3 regions of the Sporosarcina sp. P18a genome follow, and region 3 is predicted to be linked to each of the others. Evidence: riboswitches for the same ligand, from Rfam matches in the RefSeq annotation. Region 3 holds a riboswitch; each other region holds the start of a gene.

Region 1 (11,147 bases), on a different contig from region 3:
CAATCCAGCAATATCGTAAATATACTTTTCCGGATAGAGTACTGACAACTGGCCACCTAACTGAGGTAAACTTTCTATAATCTTCACACTAGCTTCCCGCATTCCTCCATAGAATGCAGTAAACAACCCAGCAGGGCCACCTCCAATTATTGTGATGTCGTATACTTTCTCATCGATTTTCATTTTAAATTCCTCACTTTCCTTCGATTGATGTCGATGCACCTCTACCGTTAAGTAAAATATGAAACTATGTAATCAATTACGCCGAGGCGTAATTGCATCCAGATTAAGAACGCAAGTCATCTAGAGTTTGGATGACCTGCTAAACTGGATAATTAAAGCGCTATCATTTTGTCACTTTTAGAGATGAAAGTCTTCTATGGTAGACGCCTCTACATTCTGTGCAAAAATATTTTTTGATTGAAGATCAGTTGATCCATCGATAAATTAGCGGTCTGCCTGCGCAACAATCGCTTCTCTTTCTTTCGCACGCTCAATGCGAATCTTTTCAAGTTCGCTGCCTTCTGGATAAGTCGGTAGTTGTGGTTTTGCCGCACCTAGCATAACAAGCATCATCGCATCTTCTTTTCCATCGTTGCGGATACCACGCTGAATGCCAGGTGGTACGCTGACACAGTCGCGCTTATTCATTTTTATCTCATACTCTTTTCCTTCATACTCTAAAAGGACCGTCATTTCACCTTCCAAAATGAAGAACACTTCTTCTACGTCTGAGTGTAAGTGCAATGGACCAATTGAACCAGCTGGTAAAACCATCGTGCTTAATGTGAAGTTGTTTGCTTCAATTACATTTGAATCTTTGTTTGCTGTTGCACCACGTCCAATATAGCGCATTTGTGCACGGCGATATCTCGGATCTAATTCTTCTTGGAACTTTAAAACGTTCCAGTCCAACTTTCTATCTCCCAATCTCGCAATATATTTCTTTTCAAAATCCTCTACTGTTGTGAACTCCATGTTTTCTTCCTCCCTATTTTTAGACCTCTTGACGAAAACGCTTATTCAAAGAAGTCCCCTGTTTTATATAGAAAACAATGTTTCTATATGGTCATATCATACTTCTAAATAAATTCATTGTCAACACAAAATTTCAAATCTTCTAATAATTAACTTGGTGATTAATGAGATGCTATGAAAAGATCGAACATTATCCGAAGATTGTGTGACGGCATTTGTGGCTAGTGAATCCGTTTGAAACCGCAGTTATTCACTTGGATGGAGGATGTACATCTCGTGCTGCTCGATCCGACAAATCAGATATTGTGAAAGGACTCGACCAAGGTGCGGATGATTATATTACGAAACCATTTGACGAACGCGAACTCACAGCAAGAGTGCGTGTGGCATTACGGCGTACAGAGGGTGAAAATCAACCAAAGGCTATTCAGGAAGGCCCATTTACTCTTGACTTGGAGTCCTATTCCATCCTATATGACACGCATGAAGTTCGACTTACGTTAAAGGAATTCTATATCATAGAAGCGATGATGAACCGGCCAAATCGGACGTTCACACGGGAAGACTTGCTTCAAGTAGCTTGGGAATATGACACGTATACAGAAGTTCGGACAGTCGATTCTCATATTCGAAATCTACGGGATAAATTGTGGAAATCCAATTTTCCTATTGAAGAGATTTTGGTGACGGTTTGGGGGATCGGGTATAAGTGGAGATAACACGGACCCCTCTAATCACACCATGCCATAAAGTCAGAAAAGGCAACTTTCCACGAATGGAAAATTGCCTTTTCTTTATGAAATCAAGCGCTTCTTTCATATAAAGAAGCAGACCATCAGCAAATTATTACTCAATTACGCAAAATAACATACACAAGATACACGACGTATGCTACAGCTAACATCAGACCTTCACGCTTACCAATTTTGAAACCAGTTCTTGCAAACAGTAACAATACTAAGGTCAATACTAGCATAATGACAACGTCAATAAATACTTTATCGTTCACTGCGATCGGCGTAATGACAGAGGAAGCCCCGAGAACAAACAGGATGTTAAAAATATTGCTCCCGACGATGTTCCCCAAAGCGATTTCACTTTCTTTTTTCAAAGCCGCTGAAATCGACGTAACCAATTCAGGTAGAGAGGTACCGATGGCGATGATCGTAAGACCGACCAATGTTTCACTCATGCCAAGAGAATAAGCAATCTTCGTAGCATGATCGACGACCAAATCCCCTCCGAAAATAATCGCCGCCAGCCCGACTAGCGTAATGAAGATATTCTTCCCCCACTTCACATTCTCAGTAGCTTGTGTAAGCGTGGAATTTTGACGGCTTCGAAGCCCAAGTTCAATCACATAGTACATAAAGATCGAGAGGAATAGCAAGAAAATCATTCCATCACTGCGCGTGAGCACATTGCTACTGAAGCCTTGCAGTGCCATATCACTCATCAACACCAACATGACAATACCTGCCAGTAAAGTGAACGGAATTTCTTTCCGAATGGTTTCGCTCTGTACTTTCAATGGAAACAGGAATGCTGCTATTCCGACCACGATGGTGATGTTGAAAATATTACTTCCCACTACGTTCCCCACTGCGACGTCTGCATTTCCACCCATCGCTGCAATAATACTGACCGTCGCTTCTGGTGAGCTAGTTCCGAGCGCTACAATGGTTAGCCCGATCAAAATAGGGGGAATTTGCAGTAGCCTTGCAATATTTGAAGAGCCATCTACGAAATAATCGGCTCCTTTTATTAATAATATAAATCCAATTATTAATAAAATATAGGACATTTATTGATTACCTCCTCCAAGGGAATGAAATTTCTAGTCGATAAAATATTTTGTCCAATTACTGCACATATGATGCGACTTGTTACATTCACAATGACCCATAACACCATAGGAATTTGATTTTATATACCCATAGGTTTCATTGTTCTCAATCGCTAATATTTTATACGACGTCAGCTCCACTACAACGATCTTTCCTTCTTTGTTTATCACTTTTGATTATCTCACGTCATCACTGCTAATGCATCCTTCAAGTCATACAAAGATATTCATTTCTCATTAGAATCTACTTTTTTGAGTTATGGAAATCAAAAGTATACTAACTCTTTAAAAACAGCTAATTATATGGTAGACTATTCCTGTTCACACAATTTAATACTATAACTAGGGGTGTCCAACGTTATTGGACTGAGATGGAATGATAGTACACGCATTCCGGACTCTTTGGACCTGATCTGGCTCGTACCAGCGTAGGGAAGTTTTCATTTTATCAGCGACGCGTATTTTTGCGTTTTGAAGACCAGGTCCTATCTACGGAACTGGTCTTTTTTGTTGCCGATTCCCTTTACTTGAATCGAGTCATGGTCAAACCTCAAAAGGAGACGATGACAAAATGCAAGAGAAGAAAGAAGAAATCTATATCCATGAATGCTTTCCAGCAAGTCGAAAGGTTTACGTACAAGGAAGTCGTCCAGACATACTTGTACCGATGCGCGAAATTGAGCTATCACCCACTGTAACTGATCAAGGCGAAATACCGAATGAACCTTTTCGTGTCTACGATACAAGCGGTAAATATACGGAAACTGGTTATACAGTTGATATTAAAAAAGGACTGCCGAACATCAAGAAGAACTGGATAGTAGAACGAAATGACGTGGAAGAATATGAAGGCAGACAAGTAAAGCCGCGGGATAACGGGTATCGTTCAATGGAACAAATGCAAAATGATGCAGAATTTCCATTGTTGAAACGCAAACCATTACGAGCAAAAAGTGGCATGAATGTTACACAAATGCATTATGCACGCAAAGGAATCATTACACCTGAGATGGAGTTCATTGCTATTCGTGAAAATATAACGCCAGAACTTGTACGGGATGAAGTCGCAAGGGGCCGAGCCATTATCCCGTCGAATATTAACCACCCTGAAGCGGAACCGATGATTATCGGCAGTAAATTCCATGTGAAAATTAATGCGAATATTGGTAATTCTGCTGTCTCTTCATCCATTGCTGAAGAAGTGGAAAAGATGACCTGGGCTACACGTTGGGGTGCAGATAATATCATGGATTTATCAACGGGAAAGAATATCCATACAACACGCGAATGGATTATCCGCAACTCGCCTGTCCCAGTGGGAACGGTTCCGTTATATCAAGCGTTGGAAAAAGTAAACGGCAAAGTGGAGGATCTCTCATGGGAAGTATTCCGTGACACTTTGATTGAGCAGGCCGAGCAAGGTGTCAGTTACTTTACAATCCATGCAGGTGTTCTACTTCGTTATATTCCCATGACGATTAATCGTGTGACTGGCATTGTCTCACGAGGTGGTTCTATTATGGCCCAGTGGTGTATGTTGCATCATACAGAAAGTTTCCTCTACACACACTTTGAAGATATATGTGAAATCATGAAACAATACGATATTGCTTTTTCATTAGGAGACGGATTACGTCCAGGATCTATCGCGGATGCCAATGACGAGGCGCAATTCGCTGAACTTGCAACACTTGGAGAACTAACGAAAATTGCTTGGTCCCATGATGTGCAAGTCATGGTAGAAGGTCCTGGACATGTGCCTATGCATTTAATCAAGGAAAACATGGACAAGCAAATGGAGATTTGTCAAGAAGCCCCTTTCTATACACTCGGTCCTTTGACGACAGATATTGCTCCTGCCTATGACCATATCACTTCTGCTATTGGTGCGGCTATGATCGGTTGGTTCGGGACCGCGATGTTATGCTATGTAACGCCTAAAGAGCATCTCGGTCTCCCGAATAAAGAAGATGTGCGTGAAGGCGTCATCACGTATAAAATTGCAGCACATGCAGCTGATTTAGCAAAAGGTCATCCCGACGCATACAAACGTGACGATGCATTGTCAAAAGCCCGTTTCGAATTCCGTTGGAGAGATCAATTTAATTTAAGTCTGGATCCTGAACGCGCGATGGAATACCATGATGAAACATTGCCGGCTGAAGGGGCAAAGGTCGCCCACTTCTGTTCAATGTGCGGGCCGAAGTTTTGCAGTATGCGTATTTCGCACGACATTAGAAAATATGCGGATGAAAATAGTTTAGAAGAGAAGCTTGCAATGGAAAGTGGCATGAAAGAGAAAGCTGAAGAATTCAAAAAATCCGGTGCTGAAATCTATCTTTAATGAGGAGTGAATTGAGTGATGACAACTGAACAGTTAATTCATCAGATTACTGTAAAACGTCGAAATCTTCATCAATTAGAAGAACAGTTGGCACTCTTGCAAGCACAATGTATACACGAATATACCGAAACCTTCACCTATAGGAAATGCTTGAAATGCTTGAAAATAGAGAGTGTTCATTATTAATAGATGTTCTGCCATTCAAAAAGGGCCATTGTGTTCTTTGTGTTTCCTAGAAAAATTGTTGGTGCAATAAAAACAACAAAACCCACCTCGCCACTTTATAATGTGGATCGAGGTGGGTCATTTTTTTGATGGGGATTTATATTAATTTCATTAGAAATTCAAAGTCTGGTACGCTGATTATACGATTGAAGGTATCCGGATTATTAAACTTATTAATATTTAATCAAACTCTTCATATTCGTTCGGATGCTGTCCTTCTACTCTTCCCGCTTCACCTTTATCCAAGGAATCAATTTGTCTAATGTCTTCTTCGGTTAATTCAAAATCGAATACATCAAGGTTTGCTTTTTGATGATCATAAGAAGATGATTTCACGACGGTTAAGACTTCATTCTGTAAGTTCCAACGAATAATAATCTGCGCGGGTTCTTTATTGTATTTTTTAGCGATGGATACAATTGTTTCATTCTCTAACACGTCGTTTAATTTGCGCCCTAAAGGACTCCATGCCTCCGTTACAATACCGCGACTTTTATTGTATTCCACTAGTTCGTTGTTAGTAAAATACGGATGGCGTTCAATTTGATTGGTAGCCGGTGTTACACCTGTTTCTTCAATGATCCGCTCCAGATGCTCTGGTAAAAAATTAGATACACCTATCGTCTTAATCAGTCCAAATTTCTGCGCATCGACTAACGCTTGCCATGCTTCTACGTATCGATCTTGTTTTGGAAGCGGCCAATGAATCAAGTATTTATCAAAGTAATCGATTCCGATACGATACAATGACTCTTGAATCATAAGAATTGCTCGTTCGTAATCATGTGAAGCACCAGGAAGTTTGGAACTTATTATCAATTCTTCTCTAGGTACAGATGAACGCCGAATCGCTTCCCCTACCATTCCTTCATTATTATAATTCGTTGATGTGTCAATCAGTCTGTATCCCGCTTCGATTGCTGTTAGTGTACTGACGACACCTTGCGCACCTTTTACTTTTACGGTTCCAAAACCAATTGAAGGAAGGCTCGTTCGATCATTCAATCGCATCGTTTGTACATTTAATTGATCCATTTTTATCTTACTCCTTTTTAATAGTACACTCTTCTAGTGGTGGAAACATGATTTCATCGGACATGTATACCGCTCATCTTATCCTTGTAAATTCCCTTACTGAAAGTTAATTAAACATTCTTTTCTGTTTGAAAAAAAGCACTTGTGTCTGCAATAAATATGAATGGTTGAACATCCACATTCTTTACTGGCTCAAGTGCACTTTTTATTTTTCCTTAAACAATCGATATAGCATAAAACAGAATAACAAACAAAATTTAATTTTGTTTGTCCTTGTAGTATATAGAGAATGAAAGTAACATCACTCTAGTCTCAATACCTTACTCACGCTTCTCTATCTTCTATCTATAGCTCATAACTTTAGTACATAGCTATGTATTCATTAGTTCAAGGGAAAGTAATTTCTCACAACATATTTATTTATTCAATTTTATCATCCATACGAGCAAATCTTGCAGAACCGTTGTGTGGAGAGTGTAGTAAATATATTGACCTTTTTTCTCAGAACTGACAAGACCCGCATTACGCAAGATGTTTAAATGGTTTGAAATGCTCGGCTTACTCATCTCGAATTCTTCATGTATTTCACTGGCAGTTAAAGAACCTTTTTCACTGAGTAGCGTTAGTATTTGTCTTCTTGTTTCATCATTTAGGGCTTTAAAAACTTCATTCAAATTGAGTCTCTCCTTTCGCTTGAGATATTTAGTCGTTTGTCTAATTAGATATTTATCTAATTATATACTATTTGAAGTGATTAAAAAAGCACCTGTTTTGAAAACAACTATGAATGGTTTAACACTCATGTTTGTTTTCACACAGGCACTCCTTAATGAAATATATACATCACGTTTGACGGCCTCATGCGCTCTTTTAATTTGTCATGGTATTTCACCGTAGTTCATACGATCTTGTCTCACTAAGTGTTCAGCAATGTTTCCGCCAATGAAGAAAGCTGGCGCCGACGTATTGCCATCCGAAACAAACGGTGCAATGGAATCATCTGCAACAATCAAATCCTTTACACCGTATACTTCACCAGTAGCATTCACTACACCATTTTCTTCATTCGGTGCCATTCGTAGCGTGCCTTGTATATGATGTGTTGGACCCAAGTTTTCGTGAATGAACAATTCCAGTTTGTTATCGTCATGAATGGTTTCCAGTGTAGGTGTAACGAGTTGATAGTGCGAATCTATATTTGATAGTTCTTTTGCAATATTTTTAATGTATACTCTGTAAATATTTTTTATAGTTTCTAGGTCGGAGCGTTTATTCAAAAAGTCAGCATCGGCAAGTGCAATCTTTAAAGGATCTCCATTTTGGATTCTAACAGATCCTCGGCTCTTTGGTTCCAATAAAATAATGACGATGCTTAACATTCCGCCAGTGCCGATTTGGCCAATTAGCTGCACACCACGACGGTTGGGGTCAGCACCGGGTGTTGGATCTGGTAAGAAGGCTCCACCTGTATACAGCGCAAAGGGATCAGCATCTGGGAGTGCTTTGTCATTCGGATTCGTTGTAAAGGTGGTAGTGTTAACTGGATGGGTAGTCATGTTCTTTCCCACATTCGCGTTATGATGAACGACGGGAATACCGGCTTTATTGAGTGAATCCGACGGTCCGATTCCAGAAAGCAGTAATAGTTGAGGGCTATTTATTCCTGCCGACACAATGACTTTTTTACGAGCATATGCGTAATAACATTTTCCTTCCTTAAGAAATTCAACACCTATTGCCCGCCTTTCATTATCAAAAATCACACGCTGAACCGTTGAATTATAAGATACTAATAATCTTCTTCCATTTACTCCTTCACCATTTTCAGTCATAACATCCGATGAAAGAAAAGCCGTATCCGCACTTTCTCGTTGACCATAGGGGGTCTGGTAAAGCTGCCACCTCGTAAAGAGGCCAAGTGGTGTATTGGGATCGTTATAATCTAAAATTCTTTTGAAACCAGTGGCTTTTTCCATCGCTGTAACTAATTTTTCAGCCATGGTGGTTGGATTAGCAGGAGCCTGCCTGATATCCAACTGCCCGTTATATCCTCTCGCATTTGGATTTTCCGTTTGGCCATTGTAGTTTTCTAGTTGTGAAAATTGATAGGTCTGTTGTTCAGGTGACCAAAGTGGACCTAGGAGGTTTTCCCATTGTTTCATATTCGCCTGTGATGGCCTTACATACTGGTTATTGTTAATGGAGGATCCGCCACCCAATGTTCGTCCTCCCGTCCAATCAAATGACCTTCCGTTTACATTTTTCTGGGGGACACTTTTTCCTTGCCAGAAGTATTGCGGGAAAAAGTCGTCAGTGAGAATAGATGGCAGCGCAAACAATGAATCTCTAATCGGCTGCTCTTTACTGTTATTATCTCCCGCTTCTAAAACTAGCACGGAGTTTTGTTTAGTATCTGTTAGTTTTCTGGCAATAGTAGCACCCGCCGGACCCGTTCCAACTACGATATAGTCAAAAGTTGATTGATTATTGGCGTCTCTATTCATTTCAATCCCCCTAAGTGATTTTCATGCAGTATATCCTATGGCATGAAAGGTTGGATTATGAGACTCATGGAGACAACCGTATGGAACACAGTGGAAGTTCTGAATTTAGTTTGGTTCGTTGGTATAGTTAATTTAAGCGAGCTGATAAAATCTTGTCAAAAAAAAGCACCGCGATATGCGATGCTTTGAATGCTTTACTAATATGTTAAACAGGTCGTTACTACTAAGCAACTTTAAAATTTACCGGAACTTCTCTATTCTTATTTTAATTCACTCAACAGCTCACCTAATTTTTTCACACTGGCTGTTTCATCCGTTACGGTTTGTTCCAATAGCTTCTTCTGTCTGTCGAGTGCATTCGTCAACGAAGTGATTTCTACTGACAAATCCGGCTTTGTTTGTTCTTTCTTCGTTTTCAATGACTGGATTGTATCGAATAGATTTTCATGGTCGACAATTCGGCCAGCCCCCCACATGAGTTGTTCTTTTGGTGCTTTTATGACATAGTCTGTAAAGTAGTTAAATACTTCCTGATCAAAGTCATACGCATACCAATTGTTGTCAATTGCATATAAGTGCTCGTCCAGCGGAGTGGCGATATCACCTGTAGTTAATGCTTCAATGGAAGCGGCTAAGTTTTTCACGTTGTTTTGCGCATGTTCGTGAGGGAAAATCGGTTCGTCTTCCCATGTCAATCGCACAAATTGATCTTCGGCATATTTATAAGCTGCCAACAAGCCGCTGTTCAACTCACGACTTTCATCGTATAATTTCTTCGCTTGGTCTGCATCCTCATTTTCGAGTGCTGCCGCATATTCTTTATTCATATCCGCAACTTTTTTGTTCACTTCTTTCGCACTAGATATCGCTTGATCGATCTCTTTCGTCAAGTTATCCGACGCCACAGAAGCCTGTTTAAATACATCCGCGTCGATCATGTCTTCCATCGCTTGCAAACGTGTCGTGAAATCCAATGGTACAACAGCGGTTTGATCGTAGTGTAACGTCAATAATCCATAGAGATTTAAGTGGAATTTCAACGCATCGTCATTGTACGTATCTTCATTGTCGAATTGAGAATGATAGTGAGTTTTCATGAATTCACTATCTTGGAAATCGTTCCGAAGTGCTGGCACGCCTGCGATACCGAATGAGAAATCATCTGACCACGTACGCAACGGGGACACGACTGAAATTCCGTCTTTATACACACCAGCAACTGTAGGTACTTCTTTTGCAAACTCCGTCAAATAGTTATTCAACTCGTAGACGGATCGAATTTCATCTTGTGTCGTATGTTCATATGCTGGAAGCTCGAAGTTCAGATTCGCAAATGTCTTACCGACCCACTCCGGATGAATTTTGAAGATTTGATTGTAAGCGCCCGTCGACCAGTCATATCGAGTATTCGACTTACCCCATTCTTCCGCGGCAAGCGCGTTGAAGACTAAAGTCTTTTCCGGTTGATAGCCGCTGTCGATCATCCCTTTGGCGATTCCGAGCATTAATGCAATTGCTGCATTGTCGTCTTGGAACCCGGCAAAATATGAATCATAATGGGCGGACAATAAAATGTAGGAATCGGGATCTTTCCCGACGATTTTCCCGTAATAATTATACGTTTCTTGATCCATTTTCACGGTCGATTTAGCATCAAACTTTACGGTTAGCGTCTCTTTTTCGCTTGCCTCTAAAGCTTTCTTCAACTCGGCCGCGTCGGTTTGAGACATCGAAAATGCAGGTGCATCATCGGGTCCGCAAATGTCTTGCGCATTCAACGCATCGGGATCGACTTCTCCGTAGCCCGCTTCTTGCACCGCAATTACTGCAGCTGCCCCTTTAACATGTGCTTGATAGGCAGGATAATTAATCCACCATTCTTCCCTTTGATTAATATCGATTAATACGAGTTTCCCTTTTACGTCCAATCCTTCCAAATCTGCCGCGGTACCTTTTCCTGCGTAGATTACTTCAAGTTCCTGGACGCCGTTCGTATCAAAGTTGGCTTGATAACCGCCTAGCACAGCAAGATACTCTTTCCCAGCAGTATCTGTAAAGGACAAATCAGCCTTCTCGAACTCCCAACTATCTACCATAAATGCATCTTTCGTCACTTCAGTCAGTCCGATTTTCTTCATTTCTTCTCCAATTTTCTCCCCCGTCTTTCGTTCCGCTTCCGATCCAGCAGTTCGATAGCCAAGCTTCTCATTGGTTT
Region 2 (11,147 bases), on a different contig from region 3:
AAGTCAGTGAATACCGCGCCATTGTGCGTCCGCACCGCGCCAAAGTCGGGGTAGACCGCGCAATTGTGCATCCACACCGCGCTATTCCCACGCCACCCCACCTAAACCACAAAAAAACAGGAGCAATCCACGAAGTCAACGAACTTCGCGGATTGCTCCTTCTGTTATTCCAGTGATTGAATCAACTCAATATTATGTTTTTCCCACTCGGTCATCTTTCCATCGAAGGATGGGTTCGGTTCGTACCAAGACTGTGAGCCGAAGTAGTCTTGCAGTTCTTTTGATTTGAATACATAGCCGTGACGAGCATAGATTTCATTGCGGGCTAAACGCAATTCTTCTTTTGACAATCCTTTGAGATCAGATGTGTCGAGGAACACGTCACCGCTATACGAGATGATGAACTGGTCGTTTGAATCGCCAGCTGGAACTTCTTTAATTACTTCTTTGACAATAACGGTTTCGACAGGTTCTTCCTTCACGACGTCGTTTTGTACGACTGGTAAATCATTGTCGGTTTCCACGTTGGTTTCGATGGCCAATTCTTTGATGGAATCAAAAGCGAGGTGAACCGATTGCTTCGCGCCGAATACGTTTGCTTGAATTTCTTCACGTACGCTTTCATCCTGTAAAGTTGTGGTCATTTTGATAGGGTAAATCCCTGCCATATACGGGCCGAATTCCGCTTGTTCATTACTTTTTTTGATATAGCCTATCTCTGTATCGTGGATCGATAGTACGGTTTCCTCCCCGATAGATTTCACTTTGAGAATATAGCCTTCTGGATTGATTGTATAATGGGGGAAGAGGCCGAATCGCTTTCCTGTTACATGCATAGTGAACATGCCTTCGTCGGTCTTTTCTTTTAAATTAGTTTCTATTACTTGAACGATAGAAGGGTTTTTTTCAACCAACGTAAGCAATGCTTGAATACTTTCTGCATTAATCGAGATACGACTATCTTTCGGCACAATCAATTCATGCAATGCGTCTTGATCTTGCTCAATCAGCGCTGAAATGAAGTGCTCAGTTGTTGCCTTTCGACCGTATTTAGTTTCCATAGCGTAATAGCTTGTAATCGCGGCTAGCACAATAACTAGTAATACAATCGGATACAATGGGGTTTTCAGTAACGACCGTTTTTTATTCAAATTGCGTGATACGAGAAACGCTTTGCAGTTTGTGCAGTACTCTTGCTGTTTTCTATTCAGTTCATTACATATCGGACATTTTTTCATGTGAATTCTCCTACTTCATGCTATGGTTCTATCTTTTGAATGCGAGTATAGATACCAATGTAGTGAAGATTATACTATGATTGACGGGATTATTCTAGATGTAAGGAAGTCTGTTGCATAAAGGAAGTAAGGCGCGGAATATGCAGGGAAGAGGATGTTTCAAAATTCGTTATGTAAAGTAGTCCTATCTAACGTATAGGATGTATGAAGATGGTAAATGGTGAGTTATAATGGTTTAAAAGATTCCCATATTGCTAAAGTGTGACAGGGAAGAAAAGAGGCGCGAATGAAAGGACAGCATCGTATATTTTTAATGGTATGTATTGGGTTGTTGGCGGTACTTGGATTTCAAGGGATCGTCAGTGCAGAAGCCGTTTCACATGAGTTATTGGTAGAGTATGAAGAAACTCGCCAGGCATTTTCGGTAGACGGAAACTTACCAGGTGTGGAAAGTCGTGAAAAAATCACAGACGAAGTGGAGTTATGGAGTTTTACAGATTCAGCTGAGATGTTATTCATGAAGGAACAACTTCTTGAAGATCCAAACGTCTTGCATGTTGAAACGAATCATGCGCGTTATTCGCATGTCCTATTCAACGATCCTATTCTTGTGAAGCAGTGGTGGATTCCACAAATGAAGCCGCAGTTGATGTGGTCTCGGGTGCAAGAGCAAAAGAAAAAGACTGTCGTAGCCGTCATTGATTCTGGTATTGATCTGTATCATGAAGACTTACAGGGGCGAATTCAGCCAGGCGGTTATAATTTCTACGCAGATAATTCGAACGTTCAGGACGTCAACGGTCATGGAACGGCTGTCGCGGGAGTCATTGCCTCTAGGGCTGGGAATAATCTAGGGGGAGTGGGAATTGCGGGAGGATATGAAACCAAAGTATTGCCGTTGAAAATCTCGCACCTGGACGGGCTTAGTAAAGTGTCGGATAGTATCAAGGCAATTGATTACGCCATCCTAAAGCAAGTCGATGTGATCAATATGAGTTACGGGGGTAGCCAATTTTCCCAATTCGAGGAAAAGGCGATTCAGCGTGCAGTGGAATCGGGAATCACGGTCGTTGCGTCTGCTGGAAACGATGCAACAAAGGGGAATTCCATCATGTTTCCCGCGTCTTATCCATCTGTCATTTCAGTTGGGGCAACGGAGAGAGATAATCAGCGCGCATCCTTTTCAAACTATAACTCTCATGTCAGCTTAGTTGCTCCAGGCGCGGCAATCTTTACAACTTCAATCAATAATAGCTATATATCAGTCAGTGGAACCTCTTTTTCAGGACCAATGGTAGCAGGTGCCGCGGCTTTAGTGAGGTCTTTGAAACCTGAAGCAACGCCTGCTGAGATTAGTCGGCTACTTGAAATGACAGCGACTGACTTAGGGGCGCCAGGTAAAGATATTTATTTCGGCGCGGGCTTAGTAAATTTAAAACAACTAAGTAACGCGTTGCCTGCTGTCACTACACCTACTCCACCGAATGAATTTATAGGTGATTTCCCAGAATTGAAAGTACTACCGAATAAAGTATTCACAATCAAATTTACGAGCGAATTGCCAATTGGAAAAGAGCAGGCTCCCTATATTTTTATTACCCGTAAGCCAAACAGTGCAGAACGTATCGAAAGTTTTACAGCGAGAGTGGATCCTATGAATAGTAAGCAATTATTCATTACACCAACTACAGAATGGCAGCCAGGTGTTCATTATTTACGTGTGGACCAAGGGCTGCAGAATAAAAATGGGATTGCGATGAAGAAGTCCTTTGCTGTGAAGTTTACCGTATATCCTAACTAATCACATACAATCGAAAAAGGCTATTACGATCAGTCATGGAGACTCTCGCAATAGCCTTTTGAGTAGTTTATTTCGTAATTTTAGAAAACATTTCATCCGTACTACTATCTAAAATCATATCGTCCACTTCAGGTTTCGTCTTGATCATTTCCATTTCATGGAGCCAGTCCCGTACTTCTTTCCAAGACGTTTCATCTAGCGCGCCAAATGCTTCACCATTTGTATCCATCTTAGGCAATAAAACATTCAAACTTTCCGTTTCGATTGCTTTGTCTAACGGGAAGTTTGCTTGATCTTGGTTGTTCAACAAGAGATCGAGTGCCTCTTCGGGCTGTTCTACCATAAATTCATATCCTTTTTGTGCTGCTCGCCAGAAAGCTTGGATTGCGTCTTGTTCCTTGTCCCATGTATCATCACTCGTCAATAACACGATTTCACTATAATTCGGCACGCCATAGTCTACTGGATTAAAGTAGCGCGTTTTGAATCCTTTTGAGTCCATGACAGGCACTTCGTGGTTAATAAATGTTCCTGTCACGGCATCGACGCGTTTTGAAACGAGTGAAGATTCCAGTTCAAATCCGACGTCGATCATATTCACCTTGTCATAATCGCCACCATCATTCGTCACCATCGTTTTAATCAACGATTCGTTCAGTGGAATTCCAGGATAGCCGATTGTTTTGCCTTCAAGATCTTTTGGTGATTGAATCGAGCTTTCTTCCAGCATGACGGTGTAGTTAAGCGGCTCACGCACGATGGAGGCAATCGCTTTAACCGGAATGTTTTCATTTGCTTGCGCTAAAATGACATCGGGTTGGTAATACAGTCCAAGTGTCACTTTTCCCGCTGCAGTCAAGTTCATTGGATCGGTCGGATTGGCAGGAAATTGAATGTCTACCTCCACGTTTTCTTCATTGAAATAGCCTTTTTCCTGCGCTACATATAGATAACTATGTACGGCATTCGGATACCAGTCGAGCATGATACTGACTTTTTTCATTTCAGTGTTCGGTGTCTCTTTTGGTTCTGTAGTGGGTGTATCATTCGTACATCCAGCTAGTAATAACAGAAGAAGCGTGATGCTAAGGAACAGACGTTTTTTCATTGATGATTCCTCCAGTGTAAAAAGTATTTTTCCAATACGACGACGAGTAAAAAGAAGATAATGCCTACTGCAGAAAGCAAGACGATCGGTGCGAATACAGCAGCACTGTCAAATTGCGTCATCATTCTTCTGCTGAAATACCCGAGTCCTGCCTGCGCGCCTAGCCATTCCCCAATAGCTGCACCGATTACGCTAAGTGTAACCGCCACTTTGAGCCCGGAGAAGAAAGATGGCAAAGCGGAAGGTAGGTCTAGTTTATAGAAGATATCTTTTGAAGATGCGCCCATTGTCCGCATTAATTCATGCAAGTTTTTATCCGAAGAGCGTAAGCCGTCGAAAACGCTGACGGTTATCGGGAAAAATGTGATCAGGACAGTGACCGCGACCTTACTCCAAATGCTGTAGCCGAACCACAAGACAAAAATCGGTGCGAGCGCAATGACAGGAATCGTTTGCGAAGCGATGAGAATAGGGTAAAACGCTTGCTCAATTGGCTTCTTGCTATACATCGCAATCGCCAATGTGGATCCGATGATGATCGAAATCGATAAGCCGATCAAAATAGTTAAAGCAGTCGGAGGTAAGTGGTGGATAAACAGCTCCGTTTTCAGCTCCCATAATCTGATCAGAATCGCTGAAGGGGACGGGAAGAGGAAGCTTTTGTCGTAAAGACGTGCTGCGATTTCCCATACGCCAAGTACGATTGCGACGAAAAATATCGACCAACTATACGAAGTCATTTTCTTCATAGCCGTTCCTCCGAACGAAGCTCGCTAATCAGTTGCTCTTTCAGTTCCATCAGTTCCGGTCGTGCCAAGTCCCGCGTCGTGCGTGGTCGGCTGAGAGGCACGATGACTTCGCGAATCGTCTGCACCGGTTTTTCAGCGAGTACAAAGATGCGATCGGATAGAAATAACGCTTCGTCGATATCATGCGTGATGAAGACGATGGTTTTATCGAGTTTCTGCCATTGATCGATGAGCCACTCTTGCATCGTCAGCCGCGTGATCGCATCCAGTGCGCTAAACGGCTCGTCCAATAATAAAATATTTGAGCCAGTCAGGATCGTTCGCAAAAAGGAAACACGTTGTCGCATCCCGCCGGATAAGTTTCCAGGGTAGGCGTTTTCTTCTCCTGCTAGTCCGAAGTCAGCTAGTAGTTGGATAATTTCATCGGAAGAAGGTTTGCGTCCTTGAAGCTCTACTGGTAATTGAACATTTTCTAGAATCGTTCGCCACGGCATGAGTAAGTCTTGCTGCGGCATATAGCCGACCTTGCCTAACCGCTCCATTGTCACTTCTCCATTTAATGAAATCTCTCCACTGTCAGGATTCTCAAGGCCAGTGACGAGTCGGAATAACGTGCTTTTACCATACCCGCTTGGTCCAATGATGCTAACGAACTCGCCTTCTTTAACGTGCCAGTCAACTTGATCGAAAATAACAGTTGGTTTCGAAGCTTTCGTTGCTTGATAATGAAAAGAGACATTCGTAAACTCTAAAACTTTATTCGTCATATTCTTACCACTTCTCATTTCTTCAAATAATTCACACAAAAAAACCACTTCTCTGTGCGAAGCGGTTGCATAGTACGGCCAAAATCCGTCATATGTCCACTTCCCTCCGCTAGCATTATCTAGTGCAGGTTCAAGGGTTAAGGCGAACGCCTTTCTCAGCAAAAGCACCCCTAGTGTTTATCCAACTCTTATCGTTACATAGTCTGAAAAGATAGTCAAGATAGTACTGGGGTAAATCCACATGACTAAAAAAGAGATAGACAGAGTTAGAGTATGAAATTTTTCAATTATGAGTTCGGTAAAATTAGTGGAGAAGTGATTGGGAGAGGGACTTAAACTAGTGGTAGCTACGATTAAGTAGATAAAGTAATAAAAAGCCACGTTTCTAAGAAAATAGAGCGTGGCTATTGTTCTTGATTAGTCAATACTTCTTCTAGTACTTCCGCTTTTAGAATACTTGTTACATACAATCTATTTTCTCTGTTAACGGGAAATGGGCTTGAATGGTATCATCCACTTGCTTTAACATCCCTGTATATGCTTCTTCATCAAGCCGTCCCACACTTCCAAATAGTAAATGATCCACAGGTTCAATTCCAGTGAAATCCCATATTCCAATGTCAGAAGTGAGTTTCAAAGCAGTGGTCATACCGATCTCATCATACACTTCATTGGGATGAGCATGCGTATTGATAATAAATCCTTTTTTACCTTTCAATAGCTTAATTGTCCCTTCTTCCCCAGAGGAATAAGCGAATCCATATGCAAATACTCGATCTACATACCCTTTAAGAATGGCTGGGAGACCCGTCCACCAAATGGGATAAATAAATGTAATTACGTCTGCTTCAGCAATAAATTCTTGCTCGATTTTTATATCTTCTGGAATAACACCTTGACTCATACTGATCAAATCCTCTGGTGTAAGGACTGGTTGAAAATTCAACTCATATAAATCACGCACTACCACTTCATGACCGTTCTTCTTTAGTGATTCAACGACTGTTTCTTTAATACTGTAGTTAAGACTTTTATTATCCGGGTGTGCATAAACAACTACATGTTTCATTTCGAATTCCTCCAATTTATACTAAATTTTTGTTTGCTTATGAAGCATAATTTTATAGTATAGTAGTAGGATTTATTTTGTAAGTAGTCACATTTTTATTACATAGTCACAAAAATGTGACCATTGAGCAAGGGAGGAATTGTAATGGAGCAAAGCGATGTGGGTCAACCACAAGAAGAAGTAAAAGAGTGGTGTCCGTTCATGGAGACCAAGGATATCATTTCGGGAAAGTGGAAAATGGTGATCTTATGGCATTTAAGCAGGAAGACCATAAGATTTAATGAACTTCAACGACTGCTACCTGGTATCTCAAAAGGTATATTGACACGTCAGCTGAGAGAGTTGGAAGCAGCTCAAATGATTCACAGAGAAGTATATAAAGTAGTTCCTCCAAAAGTAGAATACTCACTCTCATCTGTAGGTAAAAGTTTTATTCCAATACTAGACAGTATGACGGAGTGGGGGAAAGAATATAAGGAATTAACAAAAAGCTAACGCCCCTACTTCAAATGTACCCTATAACAGACCGGTGAGACGATCATACAAGTCAGTGAACTATGGCTTGTATGATCTTTTTTGTGCAATATCTTGCACTTTTTTATAAAAATATGTAATATAATGACTAATAGACCGAAATGGTATTCCGGTCATTTTAAAGGGAGTGTCTTCATGGATCGCAGAGAAGAAATCATTTTGGCGGCAGAAAAATCATTTTCGATGTTTGGCTATAAAGCGACGACGATGGATCAGGTAGCGAAGATTGCGAATGTAGGAAAGGGTACGATCTATACGTTTTTCTCAAATAAAGAGGAATTATTTCATTCAATTGTGTGGAAAATGGTTGAAGAAATGAAAGATATCTCTGAACGGACAGCTATTGAAGGAGCGTCTTTTCAAGAGAATGCCCATGCGCGTATTATGCAATTGCTGAAATTTCGCGAGACGCATCAGTTATTCATTAAACTGATAGAAGAAGAGAAAGAGTTGCGCACACCTGCTGTGGGGGATGTGTTAACTACTATTGAGAAGGAAATAGTGAATTTCATTGCTGGAAAGATCGATCGCGGTATCGCAAAAGGTGAATTGAAGCCATGTGATAGCGAGTTGATTGCATATCTTTTATTCAAATCTTATGTAGCACTAGTTAACGATTGGTCGAAAACGCATGACGACCAGCTGACGGAGAAGCAAATCACGGACGTGTTGAACAATACGATTTTCTCCAGTTTGTTAGTGTGACATGCGAATGACGGAATATAGAGTGAGGGTTTATACTAGATGAATAAAATTTGGTTCATAGTCAGACGGGATCTCCGGAATATCTTCAAGAATAAAGCTGCACTCATTGTCATTGCGGCCATTGCGTTTCTACCTTCCCTTTATGCTTGGATGAACATCCTCGCCTCGTGGGATCCCTACTCCAATACGAAAGGCGTAGAAGTTGCGGTCGTCAGTGAAGACGTAGGTGCGAAAATCGAGGATAAGGAATTCAATGTCGGGGATGAAGTGATCGTCTCGCTGACCAAGAACGACGATCTAGGCTGGCAATTCGTAACGAAAGATGAAGCGTTAAAAGGCGTGAAACATGGCGATTACTATGCTGCGATCATCATTCCGGAAGACTTCTCAGAGAATTTAAGCAGTATCGTAACCGATGATATTAAAAAGCCATCATTGGATTATTATATTAATGAAAAAATCAATGCAATTTCCCCGAAAGTAGCGGGCAAAGGTGCGTCTGCTATTGTAGAAAATATCGACAAAACATTCGTCGAACAAGCGAATGAAGCAGTCCTCAAGGTATTCAATAATCTCGGAGTAGAACTCGAAGGAAATCGAGTGAATATCGAAAAACTTCGGGATTTAATTTATCAATTGGAATATGACATTCCGGAAATTTATTCGAAATTACAGATGGTAGATAAAGGCTTGGATTTTGCCGATTCATCTATCGACCGCGTAGATGTCGTGCTGGACGATGTCAATGCCGTGCATGCCAATGCGAAAAAGTTGAATGCACGCTTGATCAGTAAGTTGCAAGAGAATGAAAAGGCTGTGGATCATACGTTGCGCGTCATTACGTCTAACCTGGAGAGTGCACAGACGGCATTTCGCAAAGTACCTAATTTGACGAGCGAGCTGTCAGGCAAAGGGGAAGACGTCGATCGTATTGTCGATTCGCTACGTGATAAGCAAGGCAAGTTGGAAGATACGAATGCGCGTTTAGATGATATTTACGATTATTTGAAAAAACAAGATCAGAACCTCAAAGACTCTACGAATATTAAAGAATTGCAAAGTACTTTGAATGATAGTGTCACAGATTTAAACCGTCTGAAAAAGAATTTGGAAACAATCATTTCCACTTTGCAGACTGGAACCAATCCGGCGACTGATTTAATTACGCAAACACAAGCGCTGTCTGACAAACTCGCTGAAGATATGGAAAAAATCAAAGGCAATTACGAAAATGTATTATCACCGCAAACTGAAAAGCTCATGAAGCAGTTGAATGAGCTTTCCGTAAATATTACGAGCTTATTGGATCGCGCGACAGAAGTAAACGGCAATGCACAGAAAGTCGTTCAAAGCTTAATCAGTAAGCGTGAATCTATTGACTTCAGTAAATACCAGGAGCAACTCGATACTATGTCTACTGCGATAGAAAGTCAGATTGGTAAAATGGATACAGTCGTTTCTGTATTAGAAGCGGCAAGTAAAGTGACGGGCAGTGACAAACTAGTTGGTCTGCAACAGAAATTCATCGCGCTACGAGATCAATTATCGTCGACCAAACAAGCCATCGATAAAGTGCAAGCCGCTATCAATAGAGGGGAGAAACCGAGCCTCGAGTTGTTGAATCAACTAAACGGACAGCTACAGGCAAGTCAGCAAAAGATTGTCGATGGACGCAATCAATTCGATGCGAATAGCCAAAAAGCAATTCAAGATGCTATGGAACAACTACAAACTTTCGATGAAGGACTTCGCGATCGGTTCAATGAACTTCAAGCCTCAAAAACAGAAATTGATGAGAAACTTGCTGGATTGCTAGAAACAGCGGAAGATCCCAAGGTGACAATTGGTGTACTTCAAACGATGGTCGGCCGAATCGATAACGGACTTACGGCAATTGGCTCCATCCAAAATGGATTAACGGATCTTGAGAAATTCATTAATTCGGATACACTGTCCAATGAAATCGAACGAATCAAAACGGTTCAAGACAGCCTGTCATCTGCCCATTCATCCGTGGACGGTTTGGTGGGTCGAATCAATGAATCGAAAGCGAACGGCAAAAAGCATTTGGCTGAAGTCGATCGTGTATCTGGAGAATTGGATCGTTCAGTTGGAGAGGCTATCGATTTCGTCAATAGTGATTTGACAAGAAAGTATAAATCCGCGATCCGTGATGCAACGAATGCATTGTATGATGTGTCCGATGTACTGGATGAAGTAAATGGGCGGGTTCCACGTCTGCGCACTGCACTTGAAAAAGCAGAAGAAGGCGTGGCACTAGGCAAAAAAGATTTGGCGAAAGTGCAACAACAATTCCCGGAAGCACGTGACACAATTGAAAAGATAGCAGAAAAGATCCGCAAATTAGAAGAAGACGGAGACTTGGATAGGTTATTGGATGTTCTTTCAACAGATCCTAAAGGTGTCAGTAAGTTTCTTGCTGAACCCGTTGTCTTGAATGAACATGCGTTATATCCGATTCCAAACTACGGTTCAGCCATGAGCCCGTTCTACACGACACTTTCATTGTGGGTCGGTGCGTTGTTGATGGTATCCACATTGAAAGTGGACATTCGAGAGAAAACACGATTCAAAAACTATCAAACATATCTTGGACGATTAATAATATTCGCTGGGATTGGCACAATTCAATCATTAATCGTCACACTCGGTGAGTTATTCATTATGAATGTCTACGTCGTCAACAAGCTTCCATTTGTATTATTCGGTGTACTGATCAGCGTCGTATTCGTTACTATCGTCTACACACTCGTGTCCGTATTCGGAAACACCGGGAAAGTCATCGCAATCATTTTAATGGTCATGCAACTCGGCGCATCAGGGGGTACATTCCCGATTCAAATGGCACCAGAATTCTTCCAACAGATTTCTGCCTTTATGCCATTCACACATGCGATCACTTTATTGCGTGAATCTATTGGTGGGATAATCTGGGGAGTCGCGTTAAAACAAATCCTTTATTTGCTCATTTATTTCGCATTGGCGCTAGGTGTTGGGCTTGGATTGAAGAAGTTTTTCAATAAATCGAGTGATAAGTTTATGGAGAAGGCGAAGGAAAGTAATATTGTGATGTGATGGATAGGTAGATAGAAAGACTGCGCTGGAGGTCATGCTAGTTGTAATGGCTTCTTGGTGCAGTCTTTTTATGTGGTTTG
Region 3 (11,147 bases):
TCAAAGGGCAGGGAAGACAGCGGCAGCACACGGTTTGTACTTAATAGAAGTGACCTATTGAGCTCATGGCAACTAATCCTGGCGTTTTCATAAAAACGCTTGACTTTATTGACAATAAAGTATAACATGATAAATGGTATTTCAATAACCCCACAAACAAGCCCCGGAAGTTTATTTGTGTTTAGGGATAGAGAAAACAAGGGAACAGATTCGATATTTTAGGAGGAAATACAATATGCGCACAACATTCATGGCTAAAGGTCACGAAGTCGAACGTAAATGGCTAGTTGTCGACGCTGAAGGACAAACGCTTGGTCGTCTTGCTTCAGAAGTTGCAACTCTTTTACGCGGTAAACATAAACCAACGTTTACACCACATGTTGATACAGGCGATCACGTCATCATCATCAACGCTGAAAAAATCCATTTGACAGGTAATAAATTGAAAGATAAATTATACCACCGTCACTCTGGTTATACAGGTAGTCTTAAGTCACGTACTGCACTTGAGATGCGTACTAACTACCCTGTAAAAATGCTTGAACTAGCGATTAAAGGAATGCTTCCAAACGGTCCTCTAGGTCGTCAAACAATCAAGAAATTACACGTATACGCTGGTCCAGAGCATCAGCATAGCGCACAAAAACCAGAAGCTTTCGAGCTTCGCGGTTAATTAAGAGGAGGAAACCCACTTGGCACAAGTACAATATATCGGCACTGGCCGTCGTAAAAGTTCAGTAGCTCGTGTACGTCTAATTCCTGGCGAAGGTAAAATTGTCGTCAATAATCGTGATGTAGAGGACTACGTACCATTCGAAACACTTCGTGAAATCATTAAACAACCACTAGTAACAACGGAAACACTTGGAAGCTACGATATCCACGTTAACGTTCACGGTGGAGGTTATACAGGTCAAGCAGGCGCAATCCGTCACGGCGTTGCTCGTGCATTGCTTACTGTAGATCCTGATTTCCGTGCAGCACTTAAATCAGCAGGATTCCTAACACGTGATCCACGTATGAAAGAACGTAAAAAATACGGTCTTCGCGGCGCGCGTCGTGCACCACAATTCTCAAAACGATAATTTTTTTCAAAAGTCTTTCTCATTATTTAATGAGAAGGGCTTTTTTGCGTGTAGCATTAGCTATATTTTGGGGATGAACAGTTACTACTGGCTGGTCAGTAAATAGTGCTGACACTAGGAGTATCGTTTGCTAATTTACAAATGTTCGCATCACACATAATTTGCGAAGTTTTGTATACCAGATGATTGTATGATGAGAGGTGATCCAAGCATTTTATCTGCAATAAAATAGCTTTAGCAGTACTTCTGTGAGTAGATATCTTACCAGCTCATTGTGTAAGCGTGAACACTTGATTCTTCGCCACAAAGCTGTACAATAAATTAGTAGCAGTAACTCCCAGCCGTTTCCACTGTTTTTAAATGAGGTAAATGGACACAATCCCCCCATTCCAGTTGTTTCGAATACCCAAGAGATTCACCGATCCTCCCCGGATGTATGAATCACAATCGGATCAACTTGCGATCAAACCATTATATAACACACTTTGTTACATTACACGTATAGTTCGAACTTGCATCCATGACTGCCCATTAGTCATTTACTAGCAAAAACTTTAGGCGTGGCAACGTTTATGCTAACTAACTTAAGGGGATACTGTCGGTATACCGACTTTTTCTTTGCCTTGTTGCTTCAAACAGGGCCTTATTTAAAAGGGATGGCTTAAGTTTATCCCGAAAATTCATGTGAGCTACTAATAGCTCGTTAAATACTCGGAATATTTAAAGCCTTCTATTAAAGTGGATTATGAGAGAAGCGCACTAATGGAATATAATACATACTATTATTTTAGGAGGTTGAACAATGCGATTACTACCGCGTGAAATGGATAAACTAATGATTGTTGTTGCTGCAGATGTTGCTAGAAGACGAAGAGAACGAGGACTTAAATTGAACTACCCAGAAGCCATGGCACTCATTACGTATGAGGTGATGGAAGGTGCCAGAGACGGTAAAACTGTGGCAGAACTCATGTCTTATGGTGCAACGATTTTATCTCGTGAAGATGTAATGGATGGCATTCCAGAAATGATCGATGATATTCAAGTAGAGGCGACATTCCCGGATGGAACGAAGTTGGTCACAGTGCATAATCCAATAAGATAAATTGTTGATGGAAAGAAAGGAGACGTAACGATGATACCAGGCGAATATATTTTAAAAGATGAACCGATTACTTGTAATGAAGGCACGGAAAGTATACATGTACAAGTAATTAATCATGGCGATAGACCTATCCAAATTGGCTCTCATTACCACTTTTACGAAGTGAATCTTGCATTACAATTTGATCGGGAAGTGACGTACGGTAAACGTCTCAACATACCTGCAGGTGCTGCTGTTCGTTTTGAACCGGGCGATGAGAAAGAAATACAACTAATTGACTATGCTGGAGAAAGAGAAGTTTACGGATTTCACAATAAAGTAGACGGACCATTGGAAGGCGGGAATACGAAATGAGTTTTAAAATGGATAGAGAGCAATATGCTCAAATGTTTGGACCAACAACCGGAGACTCTGTTCGATTAGCAGATACCGATTTGTTTATCCAAATTGAAAAAGATTTTACGAAATATGGAGAAGAAGTTGTATTTGGCGGTGGGAAAGTCATTCGTGATGGAATGGGGCAACATCCGCTTATTACGCGTGAAGAAGATGAACGAGTACCTGATACTGTCATTACAAACGTCGTCGTTCTTGACTATACGGGGATATATAAAGCCGACCTAGCGATTCGTGACGGTAAAATTTCGGGTATCGGAAAAGCAGGTAATCCGCTTGTGCAAGACAAAGTAGACATTATTATTGGGGCTTCCACTGAAGTGATTTCGGGGGAAGGTAAAATCATTACGGCTGGCGCAATTGATACGCATGTGCATTTCATTAATCCCGCACAAGTCGATGTTGCACTGACGGCGGGGACAACCACACTAATCGGCGGCGGAGCTGGACCAGGAGATGGTTCTAGGGCTACGACAGCCACACCGGGTGCCTGGCATCTTCACTCCATGCTGAAGGCTTTAGATGGACAACCAATCAATATTGGTTTAACAGGTAAAGGACATGCGGCAGCGGGAGCTCCCTTGGCAGAACAAATAATTGCTGGTGCGATTGGTTTGAAAGTCCATGAAGATTGGGGCGCGACACCGTCCGTTCTTGATCATGCATTACGAATTGCTGATGAATATGATGTACAAGTCGCACTTCACGCGGATACGTTGAATGAATCAGGATTCTTTGAAGATACGATCAAGGCAATTAATGGTCGAGGTATTCATATGTATCATACGGAAGGTGCGGGAGGCGGACACGCTCCGGATTTGATTAAATCGGCTGGTATGATGAATGTGTTGCCGGCTTCTACCAACCCTACATTGCCGTATACGATTAATACGATTGATGAGCATTTGGATATGGTAATGGTTGCACATAACTTAAATCCTTCCGTGCCAGAAGATATCGCATTCGCAGATTCACGCATTCGCAACGAAACGATTGCAGCGGAAGATATATTACAAGACTTGGGTGTCTTTAGTATGACAAGCTCCGATTCTCAGGCGATGGGCCGTATCGGTGAAGTTGCTCTTCGTACGTGGCAAGTAGCCCATAAAATGAAAAAGCAACTTGGCGTGATGGAAGGTGATAGTGAGTATTCGGATAATATTCGGGTAAAACGCTATGTCGCTAAATATACGATTAATCCTGCTATTGCTCACGGGGTATCTGAGTATATCGGTTCAATTGAAGTTGGCAAAATGGCTGATCTTGTCCTTTGGGATCCGAAGTTCTTTGGAGTTAAACCGGAGATGATTTTGAAGAGTGGAATGGCGGTATTTAGCTTAATGGGCGATGCAAATGCAACCATTCCTACACCGCAACCAATGATTTACCGTCCGATGTACGCAACACTCGGGAAGGCATTGCCGCAAAGTTCCATTACATTTGTTTCACAGATCGCATATGATCAAGGAATAAAAGAGAAGCTTGGACTTGAAAAAGTAGTACTGCCTGTCCGTAACATACGGAGTCTTACGAAAAAAGATATGAAATTAAATACAGCTACACCACATATTGATGTAGATCCACAAACGTACGAAGTGAAAATCGATGGAAAGCTTATAACATGTGACCCAGTTGACGAGGTGCCAATGGGGCAACGCTATTTCCTATTCTGAGGTGAAGAAAATGATTGTAGAAGAAATCGTGATGAATATCAGGGATTTAGATCCAAGTGAGTATGAAAGCCGTCATAAAGAGAAAGTGTACTTAGAAAGCGCACATTTAATGAAGAGAATTCAACGCGTAGAAACCGATCATGGACGTGAAATTGGAATTCGATTAAGAAACCCGCGTGATTTGGAAGCGGGAGACATTCTGTTTATGGATGATAAGAATATTATTTTGGTTGATGTCCTTTCTGATGATTTACTTGTTATTAGCCCGCGGACAATGCTTGAAATGGGAACGATTGCCCATCAACTTGGAAATCGTCATTTGCCTGCGCAATTTGAAGAAGAGGATATGCTTGTGCAATATGATTATTTAGTTGAGGATTTGCTACAGGAAATGGATATTCCATTTAAGAGAGAAGAACGAAAAGTTGCAAAGGCTTTCCGTCATATTGGGCATAGCCATGACTAATCATGCATTATCCTTGTTACAGCTATGCGATTCTAGTTTTCCCATCGGCTCTTTTAGTCAATCATTCGGATTAGAAACCTATATTCAAAAAAACAAGGTTACCGATGCTAACACATTTTCTGAATGGTTACATGTCTATGTGCATGAACAGCTTGCTTATGCAGACGGCTTAGCTGTAAGACTCACTTATGATGCACTGGATATCGATGACCTGGATAAGGTTTGGGAATTGGACCGCATATTGACTGTACAGAATCTTGCTCGCGAATCACGTGATGGTACACAGCGTATGGGTGATAGGATGTTAAACATTGCAGAAGCCATTTACAAAATACCTGTGTTAACTACTTACGCCCAAAAAATTCGTGATAAACAAGCTTTTGGCCATCCAGCCATTGTTTTTACGATGATCGGACATCATCTTCAAGTAGAAAAGAATACAACGGTTTTATATTACTTATACTCGACGGTTGTTAGTCTTGTGCAAAATGCTGTACGGGCAATCCCGCTTGGACAAACTGCTGGACAGAAAATCATTTACACTTTTCAACAACAACTTCAGCAAACGACAGACAAAATAATGGAATTAGACGAAGAAGAGTTTGGCGTTGTATCGCCAGGCCTCGAGCTTTCACAAATGCAACATGAACGTGTCGGGATACGTATTTTTAGTTCGTAATGAATGTAATGAAATTGATAATAAGGATGTGCTTAGAATGGGACCAATTAAAATAGGTGTCGGCGGACCAGTTGGTGCGGGAAAAACCATGCTCGTTGAAAAAATTACACGCGCATTAGATGGCGAAGTGAGTATGGCGGTTATTACCAATGATATATATACGAAAGAAGATGCCAAATTCTTAGTTGCGAACGGTATTCTTCCGGAAGACCGTATTGTCGGTGTGGAAACAGGAGGCTGTCCACATACGGCAATTCGTGAAGATGCTTCGATGAATTTCGCTGCGATTAATGAATTGAAAGAAAAACATTCCGACCTCGAGTTGATTTTTGTAGAGAGTGGCGGTGATAACCTAGCGGCTACGTTCAGTCCAGAACTCGTAGACTTTTCTATATATATAATTGACGTAGCGCAAGGTGAAAAAATCCCGCGCAAAGGTGGACAAGGAATGATTAAATCTGATTTGTTTATTATTAACAAAACAGATTTAGCGCCATATGTCGGGGCGAGTCTTGAAGTAATGGAGTCCGACACAAAAGTATTTAGAGGAAATAAACCTTTCTTTTTCACCAATTTAAAAGATGATCAAGGACTAGATGAAGTGGTTGAATGGATCAGAAAACACGCTTTGTTAAAAGGACTAGGACAAGATGTCTGAATGGACAGGTGTTCTTGACCTCGTCATGGAAAATCGACAAGGACGCTCCGTGGCGAAAAGTGTTTACTTTCAAGGTGCATTTAAAGTGATGCGTCCTGTCTATTTTAATAAGAATAGTTATCCATGCTATTATTTATTGAATCCTGGCGGTGGCTATTTAGATGGGGATCGGTATCAAATGAAAGTCACCCTTGGTGAACGAGCGATGCTGACGTTGACGACCCAGTCAGCGACGAAAGTATATAGAACACCGACCGAGCAAGTATATCAAGAGACAGTCATTCGTATGAAAAAAGATAGTTATCTAGAGTACTTACCGGATGCGCTTATTGCATACAAAGATGCCAGTTGCTATCAGAAAAATAGTATATACATGGAAAAAGGAGCAACTTTGCTGTATGCCGAAATATTGACTCCGGGCTGGTCGCCGGAAGGAGAAAAATTCAGCTATGACATGCTCCGTTTGAAAACCGAGATTTATATGGGAGGTCAACTTGTTGTCTTTGACCATATAAAACTTCATCCAGCGTCACAAAATATGAATGAGTTAGGCTTTATGGAAGGATACACACATTTGGGTTCCTTAATTGTCGTTGGAGAAAAAACGAATGATGCTCTATTGGATCGATTATATGAAACTCTTCAACAAGAGGCTGGAGAATTTGCATTCGGATTGTCTAAGCTTGCCGTTCCTGGCTTCACTATACGCATCTTGGCAAACTATACACAAGTCATAGAGCGAATTATTTCAGTCTGCCACCACGTAATTAGCGAAGAATGGAATCAAACGAAACCAAGTTTTTTAAGGAAGTACTAGAAATGGCCCGACAATTCAATGAGTTGTTGGGCATTTTCTGTCCGTTATGCTAGTACTGCAGAAATTAATATGTACGGAAAGTAATAAAGAGAGCTAAGTTATTCCGAATATATTATGTAGTTTGTTCAAACAACTATGTCACTGTTCAAATGATTGAAACACAAAAAATGGGGTATTATTATACATACGTGGTGTGTCCTTCATAGGATTAACCATGTCCGTCAAGTCAATAGAATGTATAGCAGTCTTTGCGTGTATTGGTTCAACACTCACGGTAATTATTAAAGGCTGCAATAAAGTTGTGACACATGTGTGAAGTTGATCTTCTGCCTGGTAGTGAGTGAAGATGTAATAGAGTGTACGGGGAGTAAGTTCGCTACGATTTACGGTGTTTGGACCGTATATTCGAATGATATAAAGCATAGTAGAATATTAATGGATTTGACAACAACCTATTGCTAAGTTATATTAGAGTTTAAATTTTTTTAAAGGATTTATACGTGAGCAGGAATGATGGGTAATTAAACTTCAGGCTAGAAGGCTTGAATTAGTAGTTATGGATAACGTAAGATGAGCCATTTTATAAAAAGAGGCTTTATACTATTTTTGGAGGTGTTCCCTGTGGTAGATGACTTTGAAGCAGAAAAAGTTTTTGAAGACAGGCAGTACGAGCGAATTCAGTTTAAGCTCATCTTAGAAGGTCGTAATTATAAAGGTGACTATCATGACGGTAAAATTCAATGGCTTAATCCACATCCCAAACATGATGTTGGCGAAGAGGAAGTAATTGCTATAGAGGATAAAGTTTTGGAACTTTTATCCGAGCAAGGGATTCGAAATGAAGCGGATAATATTGAGATCGAACAATCGAATAGCGGAAGTCAAACTCGACCACTTCAGTCATTTAAATTGAAGATTCAAGGCGAAGAATTTAAAGGTACATTCATTAATGGGAAAATTGAATGGTATCATCCTAAACCACGACGTAAACTAGAAGAAGAGCGCGTAAAAAAAATAGAAGAAGATGTTGAGAAAAAGCTAAAAGAACATCTAGAATAACAAACTGACACTGCGTGAAGTTTGTGGAATAAACGTATTCGATTGAGTAAGACCAATTTAAGGTCTGCTGCCAATTGCTGTGTTGTATGTAGGCTACGTGTAATCTCAATTCGTTTGACCTTTCTGATAAAGTAAGTCTACAATAGAATATACAAATGAAATAGTTGTTACCGCTAGGGGTGCTCTGTGGAGCTGAGAGAAGCATATGCTTTAACCCTTTAACTTGATCCGGTTCATACCGGCGTAAGGAAGTGGTGCAGATGTTACTTAGCTTATTTCTGTGCTCTGTGATGTCTCTCCGCCACTTCTAGTCAAGAAGTGGCTTTTTCATTTATTACGAAAAAGGGGAGAGTATACATGAAGTTTACAGAACGTTTATTAGAGAAGACATTACCGATTTGGAGACAGAATCATAGTCACCCGTTTGTACAGGAGATTGGAAATGGTCTGTTGGATCAGGAGAAGTTTCGTTTTTATATGGTGCAAGACTATTTGTATTTAATTGACTACGCGAAAGTGTTTGCTGTGGGCACGATGAAGGCTACGGATGTAGAGACGATGGGTAAATTTGCTGCATTGCTTAACGGTACACTACACACTGAAATGGAACTTCACCGTCAATATGCAGCACGCTTTGGCATTACCGAGGAAGAGCTCGAGAATGCTCAGCCGTCTCCAATTGTTCTAGCGTACACGCACTATATGCTACATGTAAGTCAAAACGGCTCTCTAGCGGAAGTTGTCGCTGCATTATTGCCGTGTGCGTGGAGCTACTGGGAGATTGGCAAAGAGCTTTCGGAATTGCCTGGTGCGCTGGAACATCCATTGTATGGTGACTGGATTCGCATGTATTCATCGGAAGACTTTGGCGAGTTGGCTACTTGGTGCTTAGAATTAATGGATGAAACTGCAGGAGGCAAGCCTGAATCAGAATTAGTGAGGTTAGAGGAGATCTTCCTTAATACGACTCGATATGAGTATATGTTCTGGGACATGGCCTACACGAAGCAAATGTGGCCCGGTATGCATGAAGGACAGATGATTACAAATTAATATAAAAAAAACGTGCGACTATTTAAGTTGAATGTTATTAATTAGAATTGAATGGATATAAACAGCGCATGCTATTCCAAAAGGAGGTGCGTGCTATCTTTGCGAAAATAATCTTTGCGCTTGGGATGATAATGACAAGCGCGACGGGCACTAGCGAGGCGCCGGTTGCCACTCTTAGTAAGGTAGAAGTACCGGCATACGCTAAGTGGTCGAGGCTTGCGATCAAGCAAACGATGCTCAAATATCCTCGTGCAGAAATCAAGGATTATTTGCATATCGCAACCGACTCAAAGAACGTGACGAGTGTGGAAAAGTTTCAGCTTTGGTTAAAAGAGGAAGAACGAGAATTCGGTGTGATAGTGACTGTCACATATTCAGCTGAAACGGGTCAATTTATTCGCATTAACTTTCAAGAAATACCTGTTCAATAAGCCAATGCCCCTAGACCATATAACATGGTGCAGGGGCGTTGGTTTATTCGGGATCTTTTTGATAAAAGAAATTGGGAGTTATAATGTCATTGGCAAACCGTTTGTGATAGACATGGGTAGCGGCGGGTGATAGTGGTGGAATGAGCCATACCCAGTTACCTGTCACTTTTCTTCCTGCACTTTGCTCTTTCTTTTCGAACGATTTGAATTGTTTAGCTGCGGTATGATGATCAACAAGTGTGACGCCTTCTTGCTGATAGGAATGTAGAACGGCTATATTCAACTCTACAAGTGCTTTGTCTATCCAAAGAGATCGATTGGATTTTGTGTTGAGCCCCATCAGTTTGGCGACAGACGGCAAAAGATTATAACGATCCGCATCTGCAAGATTACGCGCTCCAATTTCCGTACCCATATACCAGCCGTTAAATGGTGCCATGGGATATTCAATTCCACCGATATCAAGACGCATATTGGAAATGATCGGAACAGCATACCATTTTGTGTGCAACTCAGAAATTCCTTTGATTTCGGGATGACTGATAGGTACCTCTTTTACTGACGACTTTGGCAATTCAAAAAGCCGCGGAAATTTCCCATACTCTTGAATGACAAGCGGTAATACATCAAAAGGTGTTTTGGCTCCTTGCCAACCAAGGCTTTCACATAACTTAGTCATTTCAATGGATGTAGAGTCACCAATGATTGTGGGACCTTCCTTGTATCCAGCATAACGAACTAATTGATGATTCCAGATCCTTAGGGGGTCTTTATCTTGCGCTCGCGGAGCGAAGACTGTAATCGTTGAGCGAATATCTCCATCATTCGTTGCATAATCCACGTGATGCTTCAATTTTTCAAATGCTACTTCAGCAGTAGTGACTTGTCGTTCGTCAAATACCTCCAATGTTTCCCACAACAATCGGCCGATACAGTGATTACTGTTTCGCCAAGCCATTTTCGCGCCTTGTATCAGTTCGGATTCTGTATGGGTGTACGTTCCCGTTTGGATAATCTCTTCTTCAATTTCCTTCACGCGCTTGATTTGTTCTTCTTGAGAAAGTCCTAGTTCGTCATAACAACTGTGAATAAACCGGACTGCTTCTTGAAATAGCTTAATTCTATTTACAGATAGCACCATAATCATCAACTCCATATACAAAGTGTAGCATCTGGCAAATACGATGAGCTGACATAATTTCGGCAAATTACTGACTTTTCATTTAATCTGAGAGTAACCGGTGTATCATTTCTTGTCCTGCGTCTTTTGGATAGGATCGGTATAGATGACCTGATAAGCGAACTGGATCACCGAAGAAATACCGTTCATATTGCGTTTGTCTTGTGCCGAACGAACTCATCGTCAAATCCCAAGCCAATCGAAATAGTTGTACACGTTCTAACGCGGTTTTCGTAGCACCTTGTAGGTACTTTGTGAGATCAGGTTGAATAGCCGAATGGAAATCCTTATCGGTAGGTAGCGCAACCATTCCACTCGCTCCAATTAGCTGAATGATTTCACTAAAACGCGGATAGACTTTGGGGAAAATATTGCTAGCTATTTGAAGTGGTATCGCACTTGGACACATATAACCCCATTGATCGGGTAATGCATCGGCTTCGGATTTATCTCGCAAGGCTTTCATCGTTTCGAGCCCTATAATTATTTCAGACAATTTCTCTTGAATGTGGAGATATTCCGCTATATTAATCGTTTGGACGAGT

The links. Region 3 has a riboswitch for thiamine pyrophosphate ahead of tenA (thiaminase II). Riboswitches for the same ligand answer to the same signal wherever they lie in the genome.
Region 1: another riboswitch for thiamine pyrophosphate. It lies ahead of thiC (phosphomethylpyrimidine synthase ThiC); the one in region 3 lies ahead of tenA (thiaminase II).
Region 2: another riboswitch for thiamine pyrophosphate. It lies ahead of CSV75_RS08390 (ABC transporter ATP-binding protein); the one in region 3 lies ahead of tenA (thiaminase II).

Annotation. Positions count from the first base shown of each region.
Region 1 covers NZ_PDYQ01000001.1:594,052-605,198, reverse strand. Annotated here, with positions in the region: gene CSV75_RS03045 (NAD(P)/FAD-dependent oxidoreductase) at 1-183, opposite strand, end outside; gene CSV75_RS03040 (cupin domain-containing protein) at 448-978, opposite strand; gene CSV75_RS03035 (response regulator transcription factor) at 1,203-1,697, shown strand; gene CSV75_RS03030 (calcium/sodium antiporter) at 1,829-2,782, opposite strand; TPP riboswitch at 3,159-3,276, shown strand; gene thiC (phosphomethylpyrimidine synthase ThiC) at 3,396-5,168, shown strand; gene CSV75_RS03020 (aldo/keto reductase) at 5,574-6,428, opposite strand; gene CSV75_RS03015 (autorepressor SdpR family transcription factor) at 6,845-7,102, opposite strand; gene CSV75_RS03010 (GMC family oxidoreductase) at 7,307-8,932, opposite strand; gene CSV75_RS03005 (M28 family peptidase) at 9,193-11,147, opposite strand, start outside.
Region 2 covers NZ_PDYQ01000002.1:171,635-182,781, reverse strand. Annotated here, with positions in the region: gene CSV75_RS08410 (YARHG domain-containing protein) at 165-1,238, opposite strand; gene CSV75_RS08405 (S8 family peptidase) at 1,525-3,039, shown strand; gene CSV75_RS08400 (ABC transporter substrate-binding protein) at 3,107-4,147, opposite strand; gene CSV75_RS08395 (ABC transporter permease) at 4,144-4,887, opposite strand; gene CSV75_RS08390 (ABC transporter ATP-binding protein) at 4,893-5,663, opposite strand; TPP riboswitch at 5,748-5,845, opposite strand; gene CSV75_RS08385 (NAD(P)H-dependent oxidoreductase) at 6,124-6,732, opposite strand; gene CSV75_RS08380 (winged helix-turn-helix transcriptional regulator) at 6,877-7,227, shown strand; gene CSV75_RS08375 (TetR/AcrR family transcriptional regulator) at 7,402-7,971, shown strand; gene CSV75_RS08370 (YhgE/Pip domain-containing protein) at 8,011-11,067, shown strand.
Region 3 covers NZ_PDYQ01000003.1:95,605-106,751, reverse strand. Annotated here, with positions in the region: gene truA (tRNA pseudouridine(38-40) synthase TruA) at 1-61, shown strand, start outside; gene rplM (50S ribosomal protein L13) at 236-673, shown strand; gene rpsI (30S ribosomal protein S9) at 693-1,085, shown strand; gene CSV75_RS10130 (urease subunit gamma) at 1,888-2,190, shown strand; gene CSV75_RS10125 (urease subunit beta) at 2,221-2,544, shown strand; gene ureC (urease subunit alpha) at 2,541-4,259, shown strand; gene ureE (urease accessory protein UreE) at 4,270-4,725, shown strand; gene CSV75_RS10110 (urease accessory protein UreF) at 4,718-5,404, shown strand; gene ureG (urease accessory protein UreG) at 5,442-6,062, shown strand; gene CSV75_RS10100 (urease accessory protein UreD) at 6,055-6,879, shown strand; gene CSV75_RS10095 (YheE family protein) at 7,501-7,938, shown strand; TPP riboswitch at 8,104-8,205, shown strand; gene tenA (thiaminase II) at 8,296-8,991, shown strand; gene CSV75_RS10085 (DUF3889 domain-containing protein) at 9,060-9,422, shown strand; gene CSV75_RS10080 (nitric oxide synthase oxygenase) at 9,466-10,563, opposite strand; gene hpaB (4-hydroxyphenylacetate 3-monooxygenase, oxygenase component) at 10,646-11,147, opposite strand, start outside.